2 regions of the Pseudoclavibacter sp. RFBG4 genome follow, and region 2 is predicted to be linked to the other one. Evidence: predicted binding sites of a transcription regulator. Region 2 holds the regulator's gene; the other holds the start of a gene.

Region 1 (4,409 bases), on a different contig from region 2:
CGGCGGCTTGGCTTGGCCGGAGCCTCGACCCATCGCGTCGAGCAGCGAGGCGCGAACGACGAAGCGGGCGGCTCCGTGAGGAGCCGCCCGCTTGCTTGTCGTGCGCGTGGTGCTTAGAAGTCCATTCCAGCGCCCGGGTCCATCGCCGGTGCGCCAGCCTTCTCGGGCTTGTCAGCGACGACGACCTCGGTCGTGAGGAAGAGACCAGCGATCGAAGCTGCGTTGAGCAGCGCGGAACGCGTCACCTTCACCGGGTCGAGCACTCCAGCCTCGATGAGGTTGACGTACTCGCCGGTTGCGGCGTTGAGGCCCCAGCCGTCTTCGAGTCCGGCGACCTTCTCGGCAACGACGCCGGGCTCGAGGCCAGCGTTCGTCGCGATCTGCTTGAGTGGTGCGAGGATGCCGACCTTGACGATGTTGACGCCGGTCGCTTCGTCGCCCTTGAGCTCGAGCTTGTCGAGAACGCGTGCGCCAGCCTGGATGAGGGCGACGCCACCACCGGCGACGATGCCCTCTTCGACGGCAGCCTTCGCGTTGCGGACAGCGTCCTCGATGCGGTGCTTGCGCTCCTTGAGCTCGACCTCGGTCGCAGCTCCGGCCTTGATGACGGCGACGCCACCGGCGAGCTTCGCGAGGCGCTCCTGGAGCTTCTCACGGTCGTAGTCGCTGTCGCTGTTCTCGATCTCGGCGCGGATCTGCGCGACGCGGCCGGCGATCTGCTCGGGCGAGCCAGCACCCTCGACGATCGTCGTCTCGTCCTTCGTCACGACGACCTTGCGGGCCGTGCCGAGGAGGTCGAGCGTCGTGTTCTCGAGCTTGAGTCCGACTTCCTCGCTGATGACCTGTCCACCCGTGAGGATGGCGATGTCCTGCAGCTGGGCCTTGCGGCGGTCGCCGAAGCCGGGAGCCTTGACGGCAACCGACTTGAAGATGCCGCGGACCTTGTTGACGATGAGCGTCGCGAGAGCTTCGCCCTCGACGTCCTCGGCGATGATGAGGAGCTGCTTGCCGGCCTGGATGACCTTGTCGACAACAGGAAGGAGGTCCTTGATGTTGGAGATCTTGCCGTTGACGATCAGGATGTAGGCGTCTTCGAAGACGGCTTCCTGGCGCTCGGGGTCGGTGACGAAGTACTGCGAGAGGTAGCCCTTGTCGAAGCGCATGCCCTCGGTCAGCTCGAGCGTGGTGCCGAACGTGTTCGACTCCTCGACGGTGACGACGCCTTCCTTGCCGACCTTGTCGATCGCCTCGGCGATGATCTCGCCGATCTGAGCGTCAGCAGCCGAGATCGATGCGGTCGCAGCGATCTGCTCCTTGGTCTCGACCTCCTTGGCGGATGCGAGCAGCTCGGCGACGACGGCCTCGACGGCCTTCTCGATGCCGCGCTTGAGCGAGATCGGGTCTGCGCCTGCTGCGACGTTGCGGAGGCCCTCGCGGACGAGCGCCTGAGCGAGGACGGTGGCCGTCGTCGTGCCGTCACCGGCGACGTCGTCGGTCTTCTTCGCGACCTCCTTGACGAGCTCGGCACCGATCTTCTCGAACGGGTCGTCCAGCTCGATCTCCTTGGCGATGGACACGCCGTCGTTCGTGATCGTGGGCGCGCCCCACTTCTTCTCGAGCACGACATTGCGGCCGCGTGGGCCGAGCGTGACCTTCACCGCGTCGGCGAGCGTGTTCAGTCCACGCTCAAGCCCGCGACGGGCCTCTTCGTCAAAAGCAATGATCTTCGACATATGTGTACTGCGTCCTTTCCGGACGTGGTTCGTGAGGTTCGTGGTTGGCACTCGAACGAGGCGAGTGCAAGTCCATATTGGCACTCGGCCCTGTCGAGTGCAAGCCGCCCCGACGCCTTCTCGCTGCGGGCGAACGAGGACGGCAGATCCCGCGCCCGGCACAGAAAACGGCGCCGACCCCCAGAGAGGGTCGACGCCGCTTGTCGTCGCGGATCAGAGCGCGCGGACGGACTCTGCCTGGGGGCCCTTGTCGCCGGCCCCGATCTCGAATTCGACCTTCTGTCCCTCTTCGAGAACGCGGTAGCCCTGCATCTCGATGGCCTTGTAGTGCACGAACACATCCTGTGCGGCAGCGCCGTCGAGCGCATCCACAGTGATGAAGCCGTAGCCCTTGTCAGCGTTGAACCACTTCACGGTTCCGTTCGCCATGTTTGTCTCCATTGCTCAGTAGTACTCGCCAGCGCCAGCCGGCGGAGCCCTGCATGCGTGCGAGGGGGACGAACGATGGTGCCCAGGACTCGAGCAAGATACTAGGTCGCGACCTGTTGACCGTGGAAGCCGAAAACCGTGATCACGTCACCTGGCGACGTTTTGTTTCCAGATGTTCACATTCGCGGAACACACGGCGCGCATTCCCCGGTGAAAGCCCGGGGGTTTCGGGCTATCCGGCGAGGTCGAGGCCGACGATGACCACGATCGTGCCAGCGGCAGCGACGTTCGGATCCAGGACCGCAGTGCCCCCGCCGAGCGACTGCACGAGCGCCAGGGCAGCAGCCTCCTGAGCGGGGTCATTGTAGGAGACGGTGGTCGTCGCGTAATCGGAGGTCGGTGCATCCGCCGTCTCCGTCACATTCCAGCCTGCGGCAGCGAGCTCGGTGGTCGTTCCACCGGCGACGCCAGCCAGCTCGGTGCCGTTGAGCACGCGGACGGCGACGTTGGGGTCGAGCTGCGGCACGACCTCGGCCGGCGCCTCCTCGACAGGGGCGGCCTCGGCCGGCGTCTCGCTGGTCTCGGGCTCGGCGGACGGGCTGAACGAGACGGCACCATTGATGATCTGCATGGCGACCGCCGCGACGGCGACGATGACGACGACGGCCAGCAGGCCCCAGAGCCACGAGGCGAGCTTGGCGAGACGGGTTCGGGGCGCACGATGCGCGCCGCGCCTGTCGAGGCCTGGTGGGATGTCGTCGAAGCGATCCTTGGGGTAATTCACGTGTCTACCGAATCCGTCCTGAGGTGGGAGAGGCGCTGGACATGCGCTGCTCGCGCCGCAGCTGGCGCTCATCCGCCCGCCGCTCGCGCGCACGCCGCAGGCGGCCGACGAGCATCGGCTGGCGGGCGAGCGCAGCTGGTGTCTCGATGAGCGTAGCGAGATTTCGGTAGTACTGCGTCGTCGACCAGCCGAAGCGATCCCTGATCGCTGCCGTCTTCGCTGCGTTCTGCCGCGGATTCAGGTCTTCGAAATCCAGCAGGGCGCGCTCGAGGTCGCTGAGCTCCACGTCCCGTTCCATGCACGAAGTGTACGAGCAAGGCTCACGGACTCGACTCACGCAACGCGCGTATGCTCATTCCTCCCCGACCGCTCCCAGCGGTCTCGTCGATCTCCAGGAGGCACGGTGTCCTACGCCGTCAACAAGCCCGATTCCGAGTGGCGCGCTGAGCTCACGCCGCAGGAGTACCACGTGCTGCGCGAGGCAGGCACCGAGCGGGCCTACACGGGAGAGCTCCTCGAAGAGGGGCGCGCCGGCCTGTACACCTGCCGCGCATGCGGCTCCGAGCTCTTCAAGGCCGGAACGAAGTTCGACTCCGGATGCGGGTGGCCGAGTTTCTACGAGTCGGTGCGCCCCGACGCAGTCCAGCTGCTCGAGGACCGCTCGCTCGGCATGGTCCGCACCGAGGTGCGCTGCGCGAACTGCGGGTCCCACCTCGGGCACGTCTTCCCCGACGGCTTCGGCACCCCGACGGGCGACCGCTACTGCATGAACTCGCTCTCGCTCTCCTTCACCCCGGACGACGAGACGCCCTCCGAGTAAAGAGAGCAGCACCCGAGTGGCCATGCGGTGCGCGCCTCGCGCACCGCATGGCTATGATGGTGCCGCTGCGATTGCAGCAGGCCGACTTAGCTCAGCTGGTAGAGCACCGCTCTTGTAAAGCGGATGTCGCGAGTTCGAACCTCGCAGTCGGCTCCAGAATCCTCCCGCCCCGCGCGAGCCCCTCGTCGCCCCGTGTTCCGAAAGGTTCCGAAAGCGGGCCGAACTATACTCGGCTGGATGCACGAGCACACGACTGCGCAGCGCGCACCGCGCCCTCAGCGCACGACCGCAAGCCGCGGTGTGCTCGGACTCACCATCGGCGCAGGCCTCATCCTCACGCTCATCGCGATCAGGACGTTCACGGCTTCGCTCGACGACGCACCGGCCCTCGGCCCGATCAGCGACTTCGTGACGCTCTCGCTGAGCGTCGTCATCGAGTCCATGCCGTTCATCGTGCTCGGCATCCTGCTCTCGATCGTCGTCCAGCACTGGCTCCCGCCGGGCTTCCTGATGCGCATCCTGCCGCAGACCCCCTGGCTCCGACGCGCCGTGATCTCCCTGTTCGGCATCGCCCTGCCCGTCTGCGAGTGCGGCAACGTGCCCCTCGCCCGCGGCCTCGTGCTCCGCGGCTTCACACCGGCCG
Region 2 (4,409 bases):
CGGCGAAGCGAGTCGGGCTCGAGCCGAGCCTCGACCTGATCTACGGCACTCCCGGCGAGTCCATCGACGACTGGCGCCGATCGCTCGACATGGCGCTGGCTCAGGAGCCGCTGCACGTGAGCGCGTATGCGCTCATCATCGAGGAGGGTACGAAGCTGGCCAGGCAGATCCGCCGCGGCGAGGTGCCCGCCGTGGACGACGACCTGCAGGCCGACATGTACGAGCTCGCTGAGGAGCGACTCTCAGCGGCCGGGTTCGAGTGGTACGAGGTCAGCAACTGGTCGCTCGACGGCAAGCACGCGTCTCGCCACAACCTCTCCTACTGGAGAGACGCGGACTGGTGGGGATTCGGCCCGGGGGCGCACAGCCACGTGGGCGGCGTGCGCTGGTGGAACGCGAAGCATCCGAGCGCCTACGCGTCGAGGCTGGCTGAGGGCATCACGCCGGCCATGGGGCGCGAAGTGCTTGATGAGGAGACGAAGCGCTTCGAGCGGATCATGCTCGGCTCGCGTCTGCGGGAGGGCCTCGCGATCTCAGAGCTGGGCGACTCCAGTGTCGTCGCCGAGCTCATCGCCGAGTCGCTCGTCGACGGGAGGGCCGCGCTGAAGGGCAGGCTCGTCCCGACGCTCCGAGGGCGGCTCATGGCAGACGCGATCGTGCGCCGAATCGCCGCCTGAGCCGGCTCAGTTCACGAACCGGAAGGTGACCGGGTACCGGTAGGGGAGACCCTTGCTCGCCTGGACCGCGCCGAGAATCGCGTAGACGACGACGGCAACCCAGAGCAGCGGGTAGAGGAGCGGGACGATCAGCGCCAGGGGGCCGCCGATCAGCGAGAGCAGCGAGATGACGCCGATGCCGAGGTACACGATCGCAGCGGTGATGCCGAAGTTGAGCGCCTCGCGGCCCTCGCTGTCGGCGAGAGGCCCCCTGCGCCGTGTGACGAGCCAGAGAATGAGCGGCCCAACGGCGGGGGCGACGATGTTGAGCAGGTGATCGAAGGTCCCGACGAGGCGGTCGCCGTCTCGGGTCAGGGGCGGTTCTGTCACATTCTGCGGGCCCGACTGCTGGTACTGCCCGCCCTGCGGGTGTCCGTAGGGGGCCTGCTGGCCGTACGGAACCTTCTGACCGTTGGGAGCCTGCTGCCCGTACGGTGGCTGCTGCCCGTAGGGTCCCGGCTGGTCGTATGGCGGCTGCTGAGGCAGATCCTGGTGTCCTGGCGGCGGGGTCGGTGCGTTCTGATCTGACACGGGGTTCCTCTCGTCGGTTTCGCTCACGCTACTGCGCGTGCCCTGCGAGGGCCTGGCATCCTGCTGGTGGCGCGAGCGGAAAGCGGTAGGATTGGCAGTCTCAGGTTCGGAGTGCCAGTCCGACTCGCAGCAGCTCGTCGAGGGAGGAGCATCGTGGTTTCAGACAGAAGCATGCAGGTGCTCCGCGTCATCGTCACCGACTACGTGACGAGTCGTGAGCCGGTGGGCTCCAAGTCGATCGCAGACCGTCACGATTTCGGCGTCTCCGCGGCGACCATCCGCAACGACATGGCACAGCTCGAAGACGCCGAGCTCATCGTGGCCCCGCACACATCCTCCGGGCGCATCCCGACCGACAAGGGCTACCGACTGTTCGTCGACCGACTCGCCGAGTTCAGGCCGCTCTCCGGAGCGCAGCGCCGGGCGATCGAGACCTTCATCGAGGGCAGCGACGACGTCGACGAGGTGCTCGGACGGTCGGTGCGACTGCTGGCGCAGCTCACCAATTCCGTCGCGATCGCGCAGTACCCCTCGCTCGCGAACGCCGCGATCCAGCACGTCGAGTTCGTCCTGCTGTCCAGCATGCGCGTCCTGACCGTCCTCATCACCGACTCGGGCCGCGTCGAGCAGCGCATCGGGCATCTCCGCGCCGAGGTGAGCGTCGAACAGCTGCATGTGCTCCGGGACCGGCTGGCCGGCCGACTCGTCGGGAAGACGGTCGCGCGCGCGTCGACGGAGCTCAGGGACGTCAGCGGCATCATGGGGGAGCGAGACGCGGAGCTCTTCGCTCCCGTCATCGCCAACCTGCTCGAGCTCGTCCTGGCGCACCGCCAGGAGCGCCTCGTGATGGCGGGCACCGCGAACCTCGCCCGGACCGAACGCGACTTCCCCTCGAGCATCCTGCCCGTCCTCGAGGCCATCGAGGAGCAGGTGGTCCTCCTGCGGCTGCTCGACGAGCTCCACTCCAGCCCCGAGGCCTACTCGGTCAGCATCGGCCAGGAGAACGTCGACCTTGGCCTCGGAGAGACGGCTATCTTGACGAGCGGCTATCGCAGCTCGGGGAGCGACGCGCGTCTCGGCGTCGTCGGGCCGACGAGAATGGACTACCCGAGGAATATCCAGGCCGTTCGAGTGGTTGCGAGTTACCTGTCACGGGTGCTCGACGAGCAGCACTCGGACGACTGACCGACACCGCCACATCACTCGGCGGATGCACCCGGCGCCTGACAACGCAGGCGTGACACACACAGATGCAAAGAAGGAGTCGCCACTCTTGGCAGACCACTACGACGTGCTCGGCGTGAGCCGTGAGGCGTCCCAGGACGAGATCAAGAAGGCCTACCGCAAGCTGGCACGCCAGCTGCACCCGGACGTCAACCCGTCCGAAGATGCCGCGGAGCGCTTCAAGTCCGTCACGCACGCCTACGACACCCTCATCGACCCCGAGCGGCGCCGGCAGTACGACCAGGGCGGCCCAGATGGGCAGTCCTTCGGCGGCTTCGGCGACATCTTCGAGACCTTCTTCGGCCAGCAGGGCTCCCGCGGGCCTCGCTCGCGTGCGGAACGCGGCCAGGACGCGCTCGTGCGCGTCGAACTCGACCTCGACGAGGTCATGTTCGGCACGCACCGGGACCTCGAGGTCACGACGGCGATCGCCTGCGAGAACTGCCAGGGCACGTGCTGCGCGCCGGGTACCTCGCCCACGACATGCTCGGCATGCGGTGGGGCCGGGTCCGTGCAGCGACAGGTGCGCTCGATCCTCGGCATGGTCGTCACGAACCAGCCGTGCGCCCAGTGCCGCGGCTACGGCACGGTCATCGAGCACCCGTGCGACACGTGCCACGGCCAGGGCCGTGTCCGAGCGAACGTGAGCATCCCGGTCGACATCCCGTCCGGTGTGGACTCCGGGCTGCGCATCCACCTTCCCGGTCGAGGCGAAGCCGGACCAGCCGGGGGAGCGAACGGTGACCTCTACCTCGAGATCCGCGTGCGCCCGCACGAGGTCTTCTCACGAGACGGCGACGACCTCCAGTGCGTCGTCGAGGTGTCGATGGCCGACGCGATCCTGGGCACCTCGACCACGGTCGGTGCGCTCGACGGCGACGTCGACCTTCAGATCCCCGCGGGCGTGCAGTCGGGCGAGGTGCTGACCGTTCGAGGTCGGGGCATCACGCGGCTTCGCTCGACCCATCGCGGCGATCTCGACATCGCCGTCCAGGTCGTGACCCCGGCGAAGCTCGACGGCAAATCGCGCAAGCTGATCGAGGAGTTCGCTGCCCGTCACCGCCACGAGGCCCCCCGCCTCGCGCGGGAGAAGCAGGGCATGTTCTCGAAGCTCCGCGACCGTTTCGGTCGCTGACGTGGCGTGGCTCTACCTCGTCGAGGACCTCGACGAGGCGCTGCGCGTCGGTGACGTCGTCGAGGTGCGCGGCGCTGAGGCCAAGCACATGGCGGTCGCGCGGATGCGAGTCGGCGAACGTGTGCAGCTCGGCGACGGTCGCGGTTTCATCGTCGACGGCGAGCTCGCTCTGACTGAGCGCGAGCGCGCACTCGTCACGGTCGTCGCCGCGCGGCGAGTGGCGCAGGCGGCTCCGCGTGTCACGGTTGTGCAGGCGCTGGCGAAGGGCGGGCGAGACGACCTGGCCGTGCAGGTCGCGACGGAGCTCGGAGCCGCGGCGTTCGTTCCATGGCAGGCGAAGCGCAGCGTGAGCCGCTGGGATCAGAAGGCTGAGAAGGGCCGCGAGCGGTGGGCATCCATCGCCAGAGAGGCCAGCAAGCAGAGCCTCTCCGCGTGGGTCCCGGATGTGGCCCCGCTGCACTCGACGGGGGAGGTCGCATCGCTCGCCGGTCACGCGCCGATGCTGGTCCTCGACCCGTCGGGCGACACCTCGCTGCGCCAGGCCCTCGCCGAGCAGGTCCCGGCAGGCGCTTCCGGACTGACGCTCGTCGTCGGCCCAGAGGGCGGCATCGACGAGAGCGAGTTCGAGGCCTTCGAGGCGGCCGGCGCCAGGCGCGTGCACCTCGGCGCTGGCGTTCTTCGAACCTCGAGCGCGGCTCCCGCCGCGATCGCTGCGATCCTGGCGCTGAGCGGCACGTGGGACTCTCGGTCCCGCGCGAGTGCCGAGTCGTAGGCTGGTCTCATGTCGAGTTCAGAGCCGTCCA

Evidence for each region. The regulator HrcA, encoded in region 2, represses chaperone genes, less so after heat shock. The targets are predictions, from matches to a motif close to TTNGCACTCGNNNNNNNCGAGTGCNAA.
Region 1: a site for HrcA is predicted at 1,778-1,804, ahead of groL (chaperonin GroEL). Genes of this name have one in related genera too.

The regions. Positions count from the first base shown of each region.
Region 1 is NZ_PSYC01000039.1:102,957-107,365, forward strand. Features, by position in the region: gene groL (chaperonin GroEL) at 114-1,733, opposite strand; gene C5E10_RS15060 (cold-shock protein) at 1,947-2,162, opposite strand; gene C5E10_RS15065 (LytR C-terminal domain-containing protein) at 2,395-2,946, opposite strand; gene C5E10_RS15070 (DUF3263 domain-containing protein) at 2,951-3,244, opposite strand; gene msrB (peptide-methionine (R)-S-oxide reductase MsrB) at 3,350-3,766, shown strand; tRNA gene C5E10_RS15080 (tRNA-Thr) at 3,847-3,922, shown strand; gene C5E10_RS15085 (permease) at 4,004-4,409, shown strand, end outside.
Region 2 is NZ_PSYC01000020.1:176,841-181,249, forward strand. Features, by position in the region: gene hemW (radical SAM family heme chaperone HemW) at 1-677, shown strand, start outside; gene C5E10_RS05905 (DUF4870 domain-containing protein) at 684-1,247, opposite strand; gene hrcA (heat-inducible transcriptional repressor HrcA) at 1,401-2,432, shown strand; gene dnaJ (molecular chaperone DnaJ) at 2,521-3,606, shown strand; gene C5E10_RS05920 (16S rRNA (uracil(1498)-N(3))-methyltransferase) at 3,608-4,378, shown strand; gene C5E10_RS05925 (histidine triad nucleotide-binding protein) at 4,388-4,409, shown strand, end outside.